3 regions of the Variovorax sp. Soil_C_12 genome follow, and region 1 is predicted to be linked to each of the others. Evidence: predicted binding sites of a transcription regulator. Region 1 holds the regulator's gene; each other region holds the start of a gene.

The links. The regulator LexA, encoded in region 1, represses DNA repair genes until DNA is damaged. The targets are predictions, from matches to a motif close to ACTGTATNNNNATACAGT.
Region 2: a site for LexA is predicted at 1,377-1,394, ahead of AC3A6X_RS22320 (ATP-dependent helicase). Genes of this name have one in related genera too.
Region 3: a site for LexA is predicted at 998-1,015, ahead of recA (recombinase RecA). Genes of this name have one in related genera too.

The regions. Positions count from the first base shown of each region.
Region 1 covers NZ_JBDGIO010000021.1:73,530-77,227, forward strand. The annotation lists gene AC3A6X_RS33460 (DUF6152 family protein) at 1-143, opposite strand, end outside; gene AC3A6X_RS33465 (hypothetical protein) at 160-576, opposite strand; gene AC3A6X_RS33470 (asparaginase) at 581-1,573, opposite strand; gene lexA (transcriptional repressor LexA) at 1,648-2,322, shown strand; gene AC3A6X_RS33480 (hypothetical protein) at 2,471-2,803, shown strand; gene AC3A6X_RS33485 (D-2-hydroxyacid dehydrogenase family protein) at 2,958-3,698, shown strand, end outside.
Region 2 covers NZ_JBDGIO010000008.1:194,070-197,767, forward strand. The annotation lists gene AC3A6X_RS22310 (5'-methylthioadenosine/adenosylhomocysteine nucleosidase) at 1-219, shown strand, start outside; gene corA (magnesium/cobalt transporter CorA) at 212-1,198, opposite strand; gene AC3A6X_RS22320 (ATP-dependent helicase) at 1,561-3,669, shown strand.
Region 3 covers NZ_JBDGIO010000008.1:39,935-43,632, forward strand. The annotation lists gene recA (recombinase RecA) at 1-934, opposite strand, end outside; gene AC3A6X_RS21585 (MarR family winged helix-turn-helix transcriptional regulator) at 1,082-1,567, shown strand; gene AC3A6X_RS21590 (response regulator) at 1,628-2,299, shown strand; gene AC3A6X_RS21595 (sensor histidine kinase N-terminal domain-containing protein) at 2,319-3,698, shown strand, end outside.

The DNA of each region.
Region 1 (3,698 bases):
TTCTGCCAGCGGGCGCTCGCCACCGTCCCCTCGAGGTAGATCGGACGGTCCTGATCAAAGCTGCTCCAGCCATGGTGCGCAAAGGCGAGCGGGGTGGCCAGTGGCAAGGATGCGGCGGCGATGACGATGTGGCGACGTTTCATCGGACAAGCTCCTTCTTCAATACGCGATCCATCGGCCGCAGAACACGACGGCCAGCCAGATCGCAGTAGACAACAGCATCTGTACCCGCGCCAGCCCATCGAGTTTGCGCAGCGACCCGCGCGCATGGAACCACCCGGCGTTGAAGCCGGCGGCCAGCAGCAGGCCCATCTTGACCAGGAAGGCACGGTTGGCCAGCAGTTCCGCCGGCTGGGTGGCGAACATCAGCGAACCGCTGGCCGCCGCGAGCCCGAAGCCGCCGATGGCGAGCGAAAGCGACAGCTTGGCCATGGCCTGCATCGGCAAGACGGCAGCGCGCCCGAACACCCGCATCTCGAGCGCCACCAGGTTGCCGAGCAGCAGCGCGATGCCGACGATGTGCACCACCTCCAGCGCCGGGTAGACCCAGGCGTGCGAGCGCAGGGCCTCGAACATGCCTTCAGCCGCCGGGCTCCGTCGCCATCAATTCCAGCGCCAGGGCGATGCGCGCCTTCACCGGCGTCAGCGCGCCGGCATCGCGCAGCACAGCGCCGGGCGTGGGAAGAATGCGGCCCTGCAGACAGCGGGTGGCACGCAAAACCGCAATGCCCGCCGCCTGCGCGCGCAGCGCGGCGGCTTCCAGCGCTTCGTGCAGCGTGCCGTTGCCGGTGGCCGCGAGCACCAGGCCCTGGACCGGCTCGGCAGCGCCTGGCTGTCGCTCCTGGATCAAGACATCGACGATGCTGCCGCGCGCCTCCGCGTGGCTCAGCACGATCTCCACGCGAGGCCAGCGCTCGGCCTGCTGCATCAGCTCGAAGCAACGGCGAGCCGGCTCGGACGGGGAGGCGGGCCAGTACCTGAGCTCGCGCAAGGCGCCCTCCTCCACATAGGCCACCGGTCCCGCATCGCCGGAATCGAAGGCATCGACCCGGTAGGTGTGCACCTTCTGCACATCGAAGGCGCTGTGTACCGTGCCCGCGCAGACCGCTACGACGCCCCGCGCACCGGCACTGGCCGCAACAGCAACGGCATCGCGAACGTTCTGCGGGCCATCGGGCGTCAGCGCCGTGGCCGGCCGCATGGCGCAGGTCAGCACGACCGGCTTGGACGGCGCCAGCACCGATTGAAGGAAGAAGGCGGTCTCCTCCAGCGTGTCGGTCCCGTGGGTGATGACCAAGCCCGCGACATCGGGCTCGGCCAGCCAATGGGCGCAGCGTTCGGCCAGCCGGCGCCAGATCGAAAAGCTCATGTCCTTGCTGTCGACCTGCGCCACCTGCTCGGTCTGCAGCACGATGCCTGGGGGCGCGGCGATGCCCTCCAGCAGCTCGGTCACGCCCACCTCGCCGGCGGTGTAGCCCACGTTGTCGCCCGCGCTGGCGGCGCGGCCCGCGATCGTGCCGCCCGTGCCCAGCACGATCACGCGACGCCTGATTTCGCTGTTGTTGTCGGCCATGGCTTGCCAAAGCTCCGGAAACTGGTTAAAAATACAGGTACTGGATATGCAGCCAGTGCTGCAAGGAGTCGTCAATGCAGTTCGCCGCCAAGCTTACCGCCCGCCAGCAACAGATTCTGGATCTGATCCAAAGCGCCATCGCGCGCACCGGTGCGCCGCCCACGCGCGCCGAGATCGCCGCCGAACTGGGCTTCAAGTCCGCCAACGCGGCCGAGGAACACCTCCAGGCTCTGGCACGCAAGGGCGTCATCGAACTCGTGAGCGGCACTTCGCGCGGCATCCGCCTCAAGGGCGACGCGCTGCGCTCGCTGAACGAATCGCGCAACAACCAGTTCTCGTTGTCGCTGCCCGGCATGGCACAGCTCGCGCTGCCGCTGATCGGCCGCGTGGCAGCGGGCTCGCCCATCCTGGCGCAGGAGCACGTGGACCAGACCTACTACGTGGAGAACACGCTGTTCCAGCGCCAACCCGACTACCTGCTCAAGGTGCGCGGCATGTCCATGCGCGACGCCGGCATCATGGACGGCGACCTGCTGGCCGTGCAAGCCACCAAGGAGGCCCGCAACGGCCAGATCGTCGTGGCCCGGCTGGGCGACGAGGTCACGGTCAAGCGCCTCAAGCGCAACAAGCAGGTCATCGAGCTGCATGCCGAGAACCCCGACTACCCCACCATCATCGTGCAGCCCGGCGAGCCTTTCGAGATCGAAGGCCTCGCTGTCGGCCTGATCCGCAACACGATGCTGATGTAGCTCCGCACAAGGCGGCATGGGCGAAATCGACCCCTGCCGCCCCACCGGCTGCGACAGGTGGCGGGCGTATGGCCGAGGGCCATCACCCTGTCGCGGCCGATGACAGCAATCCTGCCTGTGTTCAATCTCTGACCTTCATGGAGTTCACATGGGAATCGCTCTGCTCAGCCTCGTCGACCTGTTCACGCCCCTTCAATCGCTGGCCAGCCGCTGGATGCCGTCGCGCCGCCGCAGCGCCGCCGGCCTGCGCTACGTCGGCATCCGGCCCAGTTGCGCCGCGCGTCCTGCCGCACCAACGTCCCACTTGTCGGCGCCGGCCCGTCCTTTGCGCGTGGTGCGCATGGTCGATGCGCAACCCAACGGCCCGGGCACGGGCCGGGTCGTGATCTCCGGCCGCATGGCCGATGTCTGCGCCGAGCTCGACCGGCTGGCCGCATTGGAAGCCGCCGGCGCAACGCCGTCGTCCGGCCGCCTGCATTGACGACAGCGACCCGCCGCCGGGCGCGCCGAGCGCCCGGGCACGGGTACATCCGCGGGCATTCTGCGGGCGTTGAGCGGGCATATCCCAGAAGCGCCCTGCGCTTCTGGCGCACGGCACGCAGCCCTGCAGATGGTGCGAGGCACAATGGCACGCCATGAACATCGTGATCCTCGACGACTATCAGGACGCAGTGCGCAAGCTGCGCTGCGCCTCCAAGCTCGACGCGTATGCCGCCAAGGTCTACACCAACACCGTCAAGGGCATCGGGCAACTCTCGGTGCGGCTCAAGGATGCCGACGTGATCGTGCTGATCCGCGAACGCACCCAGATCTCGCGCCAGCTGATCGAAAAGCTTCCCAAGCTCAAGCTCATCTCGCAGACCGGGCGCGCCGGCCAGCACATCGACGTCAATGCCTGCACGGAGCACGGCGTGGCGGTCGCCGAGGGCTCGGGTTCGCCGCTTGCGCCGGCCGAACTCACCTGGGCGCTGATCATGGCGGCGATGCGCCGGCTGCCGCAGTACATCAGCAACCTCAAGCATGGCGCCTGGCAGCAGTCGGGACTCAAGTCCGCGTCCATGCCGGCCAACTTCGGGCTGGGTTCCGTGCTCAAGGGCAAGACGCTCTGCATCTGGGGCTATGGCCGCATCGGCCAACTGGTGGCGCGCTACGGGCAGGCCTTCGGCATGCAGGTCGTGATCTGGGGCCGCGAGGAAAGCTGCGCGCGCGCACGCTCCGACGGCTTCCAGGTGGCGCCCAACCGCGAAGCCTTCTTCGCCGCGGCCGACGTGCTGTCGATCCACCTGCGGCTCACCGAGGAGACCCGCGGCCTGGTCACGCTCGAGGACCTCTCGCGGATGAAGCCCACCGCGCTCTTCGTCAACACCTCGCGCGCC
Region 2 (3,698 bases), on a different contig from region 1:
GCGCTCGCCTGCGAGATGGAAGGGGCCGCGGTGGCGCAGGTCTGCCACGACTTCCGAGTGCCCTTCGCGGCGGTGCGCACGATCTCGGACCGCGCCGACGACCAGGCCCACACCGATTTCATGCGCTTCGTCTCCGCGGTGGCGAGCCGCTACAGCCTGGCGCTGATGAACGGCTGGCTGGCCGGGCTGCCCGGCGCGAAGGTGAACGAGCCTACTTGAGCCAGCCGCGCCGGCGGAAGTACCACATCGGCACCAGCGCGCTGGCGATCATCAGCACGATCGCATAGGCGTAGCCGTAGCCCCATTCCAGCTCCGGCATGAGCTTGAAGTTCATGCCGTAGACGCTCGCGATCAGCGTGGGCGGCAGCAGCGCCACGCTGGCCACCGAGAAGATCTTGATGGTCTTGTTCTGGTTGATGTTGATGAAGCCCACGGTGGCGTCCATCAGGAAGTTGATCTTGTCGAACAGGAAGGCCGTGTGGTTGTCCAGCGACTCGATGTCGCGCAGGATCTGCCGCGCCTCCTCGAACTGGTCGGCGTTGAGCATGCGGCTGCGCATCATGAAGCTCACCGCGCGGCGCGTGTCCATCACGTTGCGGCGGATGCGCCCGTTCAGGTCTTCCTGGCGGGCGATGGCGGCCAGCACCTCGCCGGCCAGCTCGTCGCTCACGTTGCCCTCCAGCACCTTCTTGCCCGCGACTTCCAGCTCGTCGTAGATGTTCTCCAGCGAGTCGGCCGAGTATTCGGCGTCGGCGTCGAAGAGCTTCAGCAGCACCTCCTTGGCATCCTCGATCAGCCCCGGCGCGCGGCGTGCACGCATGCGCAGCAGGCGGAATACCGGCACGTCCTCGTCGTGGATCGAGAACAGCACGCCGCGGCTGCGCAGCTCGGTGTTGTGCTGGTTGAGGATGAAGGCCACGCGCACCGAGCGCGGGTTCTCGTCGTCGTCGATCAGGAAGTCGCTGCGCACATGCAGCTCGCCGTTGTCTTCCTCGTAGAAGCGCGCCGACTCCTCGATGTCCTCGTCCATCGCATCCTCGGGGATGGACAGGCCGTAGTACTGCTTGATCCAGCGCTTTTCTTCCAGCGTGGGCGATTCGAGGTCGACCCAGATCGGCTGGAATTGCGACAGTTCCTCGAGCGCCTCGATTTCTTCCTGGACGAGGCGCCCGTTGGCGAGCGTGAAGATGTTGAGCATGGCTCACTCCCGGGTGATGCTTGTGGCGGTTGGCGAGGGTGGGGGCGCTTTCAAATCCCCAGCCAACGACGCGTCACAGGAGAGTTGAAAGCTGCCGAGGCGGAACGGTTTCCATCCGAGTCTCCGGTTGCAGCGAGGCGCGATTATGTCACCGGCCTCTTGCATTTTCCTGATGAGATCTGGACGGATATCCAGTAAAGTCGCGCTCGATGTGTAGTCCACTGCGTCACTGAAATGGCACCCGCTGTCCGCGCGATACGGGCGCGCTGCCGCGTTACAAATGCGCGCGATGCCGTCTGGCACTGCTGCGCTTTGCGCCTTGCATCGCATCCCGTCTCGCACGGCCCTCGGGTGCCATTTCAATGACGCAGTGGACCGGCATCGCGATCCCCGTCCCCATGCGTCAGGAAGAGCGTCTCGCCGCTGTGCTCTCCGAGCTCAACGAGGCGCAGCGCGCGGCCGTCGAGCATGGGGCCGGCGAGGCGCAGCCGGACCCGCGCCCGCTGCTCGTGATCGCCGGCGCCGGCTCGGGCAAGACCAGCACGCTGGCGCACCGCGTGGCCCACCTGATCGCACACGGCGCCGATCCGCAGCGCATCCTGCTCCTGACCTTCTCGCGCCGTGCGGCGCAAGAGATGGAGCGGCGCGCCGGCCAGGTGCTGGCGAAGGTGCTCGGGCTGCGCTCGGAGGCGCCGCCGGCGCTGCCCTGGGCCGGCACCTTCCATGGCGTCGGCGCCCGGCTGTTGCGCGAATACGCGGCACAGATCGGCCTCGACGCCAGCTTCACCATCCACGACCGCGGGGATGCCGAGGACCTGATGGGCCTGGTGCGCAGCGACATCGGCCTGGCCGCCATGGAGCGCCGCTTCCCGCGCAAGGGGACCTGCCTCGCGATCTACTCGCGCGTCGTCAACAGCGGCGCGCCGCTCGCCGAGGTGCTGGCGCAGGCCTTCCCGTGGTGCGCCGAATGGGAGGCCGAGCTCAAGCGCCTGTTCGGCGCCTACGTCGAGGCCAAGCAGGCACAGCAGGTGCTCGACTACGACGACCTGCTCCTGTACTGGGCCGAGATGGTGGCGGAGCCCGCGCTCGCGGCGCAGATCGGCGCGCGCTTCGACCATGTGCTGGTCGACGAGTACCAGGACACCAACCTGCTGCAGGCCGCCATCCTGCGCGCCCTCAAGCCCGACGGCTGCGGCCTCACCGTGGTGGGCGACGACGCCCAGGCCATCTATTCCTTCCGCGGCGCGACGGTGCGCAACATCCTCGACTTTCCCGGCCAGTTCACGCAGCCGGCGCGCATCGTCACCCTGGAGCGCAACTACCGCTCGACCCAGCCCATCCTCGACGTCTCCAACGCCGTGATCGCGGCCGCGGCCGAGCGCCATGCCAAGACCCTGTGGACCGACAAGCCCTCGGTGGGCCGGCCGCAGCTGGTGCTGGTGCCCGACGAGGCCCAGCAGGCCCGCTTCGTGGCCGAACGGGTGCTCGCGCACCGCGAGGGCGGGCTGGCGCTGAAGTCGCAGGCGGTGCTGTTCCGCACCTCGAGCCACAGCGCGGCGCTCGAGCTCGAGCTGGCGCGGCGCAACATCCCCTTCGTCAAGTACGGCGGCCTCAAGTTCCTCGAGGCCGCGCATGTGAAGGACCTGCTGGCGGTGCTGCGCTTCGCGCAGAACCCGCGCGGGCGCATGGCGGGCTTTCGCGTGACGCAGCTGATCCCCGGCATCGGTCCGGCCACATCGACGCGGCTGCTCGATGCGATGGCCCAGGCGGAGGACCCCGGCGCCGTCGTGCAGACCTTCCAGCCGCCGGCCGCTGCGAAGGAGGAGTGGGCGCACTTCGCGGCCATCTATGCGCAGCTGCGTGCTCCGGAACTCGCCTGGCCGGCCGACATGGAGCTCGCCCTGCGCTGGTACCTGCCGCACCTGGAGCGGCTGCACGACGATGCCGGCCTGCGCCGTGGCGACGTCGAACAGCTGGCGCGGCTGGCCTCGGGCTATGCCTCGCGCGAGCGCTTCCTCACCGAGCTCACCCTCGATCCGCCCGAGGCCACCAGCGACCGGCCCGGCCCGCCCCTGCTCGACGAGGACTACCTCATCCTCTCCACCATCCATTCGGCCAAGGGGCAGGAATGGCGCTCGGTGCATGTGCTCAACGTGGTCGATGGCTGCATCCCCGCCGACGTGGCCCAGGGCGCGCAGGAGCTGGAGGAGGAGCGGCGCCTGCTCTACGTCGCCATGACCCGCGCGCGCGACCACCTGCACCTGATCGTGCCGCAGCGCTTCTACGTCACCCAGCAGGCGGTGCGCGGGGACCGGCATCTCTATGCCGGCCGCACGCGCTTCATCACGGCGGCCGAGGCCCGGGGCTTCGAGCAGCTCACCTGGCCGCCGCCGCCCGAACGCGCCCCCGCCGTGCCGCCGCCCGCGGCCGTCATCGATCTGCAAAAACGCCTGCGCGCCGCCTGGCGCTGAGCGCGGCGCGCGGTCTTTAGCACTACAAA
Region 3 (3,698 bases), on a different contig from region 1:
GCCCGATCTTCTCGCCGTTGTAGGCGTACCAGGCGCCTGACTTGTCGACGATCTTGGCGGCCACGCCCATGTCGATGATCTCGCCCTCGCGGCTGATGCCCTCGCCGAACAGGATGTCGAACTCGGCCGTCTTGAAGGGCGGCGAGACCTTGTTCTTCACCACCTTGACCTTGGTCTCGTTGCCGATCGCCTCGTCGCCCTTCTTGATGGTGCCGATGCGGCGGATGTCCAGGCGCACCGAGGCGTAGAACTTCAGCGCATTGCCGCCGGTGGTGGTTTCGGGCGAGCCGAACATCACGCCGATCTTCATGCGGATCTGGTTGATGAAGATGACCATGCAGTTGGTCTTCTTGATGGTGGCGGTGAGCTTGCGCAGCGCCTGGCTCATGAGCCGCGCCTGCAGGCCGGGCAGCGAGTCGCCCATCTCGCCCTCGATTTCGGCCTTGGGCGTGAGCGCGGCGACCGAGTCGACCACGATCAGGTCGACGGCGCCGGAGCGCACCAGCGAATCGACGATCTCCAGGGCCTGCTCGCCGGTGTCGGGCTGGCTGATCAGCAGGTCGGACAGGTTCACGCCCAGCTTCTGCGCGTACTGCACGTCCAGCGCATGCTCGGCATCGACGAAGGCGCAGGTGCCGGCCTGCTTCTGCATCTGGGCGATGACCTGCAGCGTGAGCGTGGTCTTGCCCGAGGATTCCGGCCCGTAGATCTCGATCACGCGGCCGCGCGGCAGGCCGCCGACGCCCAGGGCGATGTCCAGGCCCAGCGAGCCGGTGGAGACCACCTGGATGTCCTCCAGCGCCTCACCCTCGCCCAGCCGCATGATGGTGCCCTTGCCGAACTGCTTCTCGATCTGGGCCAGGGCAGCCTGCAGGGCCTTGGCTTTTTCGCTGCCTGCGACCGAGATGCTGGTGCCTTTGACGAGTGCGTCCATGTGGAAAACTCCTTGAAGATCAATGGGTTGTGTTGGATTCATTCAATCTGCTTTTAATCACAGGCTGGATGCTTGAACAGTAGTGTAGGGGTTGGTGGCTTCGAGTAAATCCATTTTTTGGTCAGTTTGCTTTACTATCGATCAGCCGTGACAGACCCCACATTTCCGATCGACCCCGACGCTTGGCGCCAGACCCACCTGGGCCGCCTGCTGGGCCACGCGATGCGCCGCTTTGACGAGCGCGTGCTCGCGTTGATGGCGCACGATGCCGACGTGCCCCTTGCGCTGTCGAACCTCGCGGCGCGCGCTCAGGTGAGCGCGGCGCACATCCACATCACGCGCCATCTGTCGAGCGACGGCTCGCGCCTGACCGAACTCGCCGAGCGCGCGGGCATGACCAAGCAGGCCATGGGCAAGCTGGTGGATCAGTGCGAGGCCTGGGGCCTGGTGACGCGCGGCCCCGATGCGCGCGATGCCCGCGCCCGGCGCGTGCTGTTCACCGCCGACGGCCTGGCCTGGCTGGAGGCTTTCCGCAAGGCGGTGGCGCAGGCCGAGGGCGAGTTCCGCGCCAGCGTCGGCGACGAGATCGCCACCGTGGTTTCCATCGGTCTCGAAGCCTATGCGGCCGCCTAGAATCCCGAGGGGGAGACGGCCCGGCGGCCCGCGCAAGCCCGCCATGTGTGGAGACGCGGCATGCGAATACTGATTGCGGAAGACGACCAGGTGCTGGCCGATGCGCTGCTGCGCAGCCTGCGCACCTCGGGCTCGGCGGTGGACCACGTGGCCACCGGCTCGCAAGCCGATGCCGCGCTGATGACCAACAGCGAATTCGACCTGCTGATCCTCGATCTCGGCCTGCCCAACATGCACGGCCTCGAGATCCTCAAGCGCCTGCGCGCCCGCGGCTCGCAGCTCCCGGTGCTGGTGCTGACTGCGGCCGACAGCGTGGAGGAGCGCGTCAAGGGCCTGGACTACGGCGCCGACGACTACATGGCCAAGCCCTTCTCGCTGCAGGAGCTCGAGGCGCGCGTGCGCGCGCTCACGCGGCGCGGCATGGGCGCCACCAGCAACTCCATCAAGCACGGCCCGCTGGTCTACGACCAGGCCGGCCGGGTGGCGACCATCGACGGCAAGATGATCGAGCTGTCGGCGCGTGAGCTCGGCCTGCTCGAGGTGCTGCTGCAGCGCGCCGGCCGGCTGGTGAGCAAGGACCAGCTGGTCGAGCGCCTGTGCGAGTGGGGCGAGGAGGTGAGCCTCAACGCGATCGAGGTCTACATCCACCGCCTGCGCAAGAAGATCGAGAAGGGTCCGATCCACATCGCCACGGTGCGCGGCCTCGGCTACTGCCTCGAAAAAATCCCCTGATCCGTCTTCAAAGCGCTCGGTGAAGCTCTTCCAGCGCGCGCAGCGCTCCCTCTTCGGCGAGATCCTCGATTGGATGCTCACGCCGCTCCTGCTGCTGGTGCCGGTGAGCATCGGCGTGACCTGGCTGGTGGCCCAGGGCATCGCCAACGCGCCCTTCGACCGCACGCTCGAATACAACATCCGCGCGCTGGCGAAAGAGGTGGACGTGACGCCGGACGGCGAGCCCTTCGTGTTGACGCCCTCGGCACGCGAGATCCTGCGCGCCCACGATGCGGACCACATCTACTTCCAGCTGCAGAACGGCGACGGCCAACTGCTCGCCGGCGATCGCGACGTCCCGGAGCCCAACACCGACGAGGTGCCCGCGCCGGGCGTGGTCTACCTGCACAACGGCGAGATGCACGGCCAGCCGGTGCGCGTCGCCTCGCTGTGGATCGCCGGCCCGACGCCCGAGTCGTCCCCGGCCCTGCTCCAGCTGGCCGAGACGCGCGAGAAGCAGTCGGTGCTGGCCGGCGAGATCATCAAGGGCGTGCTGCTGCCCCAGTTCGCGATCCTGCCGCTGGCGGTGCTGCTGATCTGGCTGGCGCTGGTGCGCGGCATCAAGCCGCTGTCGGTGATCGAGGCCCGCATCCGCGAGCGCCGGCCGGGCGACCTGAGCCCGCTGGACGAATCGCTGGTGCCGCTGGAGGTGGTGCCGCTGGTGCTGTCGGTCAACGATCTGCTCAACAAGCTCAGCGACTCCATCGGCACGCAGAAGCGCTTCCTTGCCGACGCGGCGCACCAGCTCAAGACCCCGCTGGCCGGGCTGCGCATGCAGGCCGACCTGGCGCAGCGCGAGGGTGCCAATGCCGATGAGCTCAAGCAGTCGCTCAAGCAGATCGGCCGGGCGAGCGTGCGCGCCACGCACACGGTCAACCAGCTGCTGTCCCTCGCACGCGCCGAGGGCAGCGGCGCCGCCGTGGCACGCCAGCCCTGCGACCTGGCCAAGCTCACCATCGAGGTGGTGCGCGAAGCCGTGCCGCGCGCCATCGAGAAGCGCATCGACCTGGGCTACGACGGGGCCGAGGCGGGCGCGCCGGGCGTGGTGCTGGAAGGCAATGCCACGCTGCTGAAGGAGCTGGTGCGCAACCTGGTCGACAACGCCATCAACTACACGCCCTCGGTGCCCGGGCGCCCGGGCGTGATCACCGCGCGCGTGCTGGGCGACCCCTTCGGCCGCATCATCGTACTGCAGGTGGAGGACAACGGTCCCGGTATTCCCGAGAGCGAGCGCGAGCTGGTGTTCGAGCCTTTCTACCGCGTGCTGGGCAACGAGGCCGACGGCTCGGGCCTGGGCCTGCCGATCGTGCTCGAGATCGCGCGGCAGCACCATGCGACCGTCCAGCTGGAAGACGCCCAC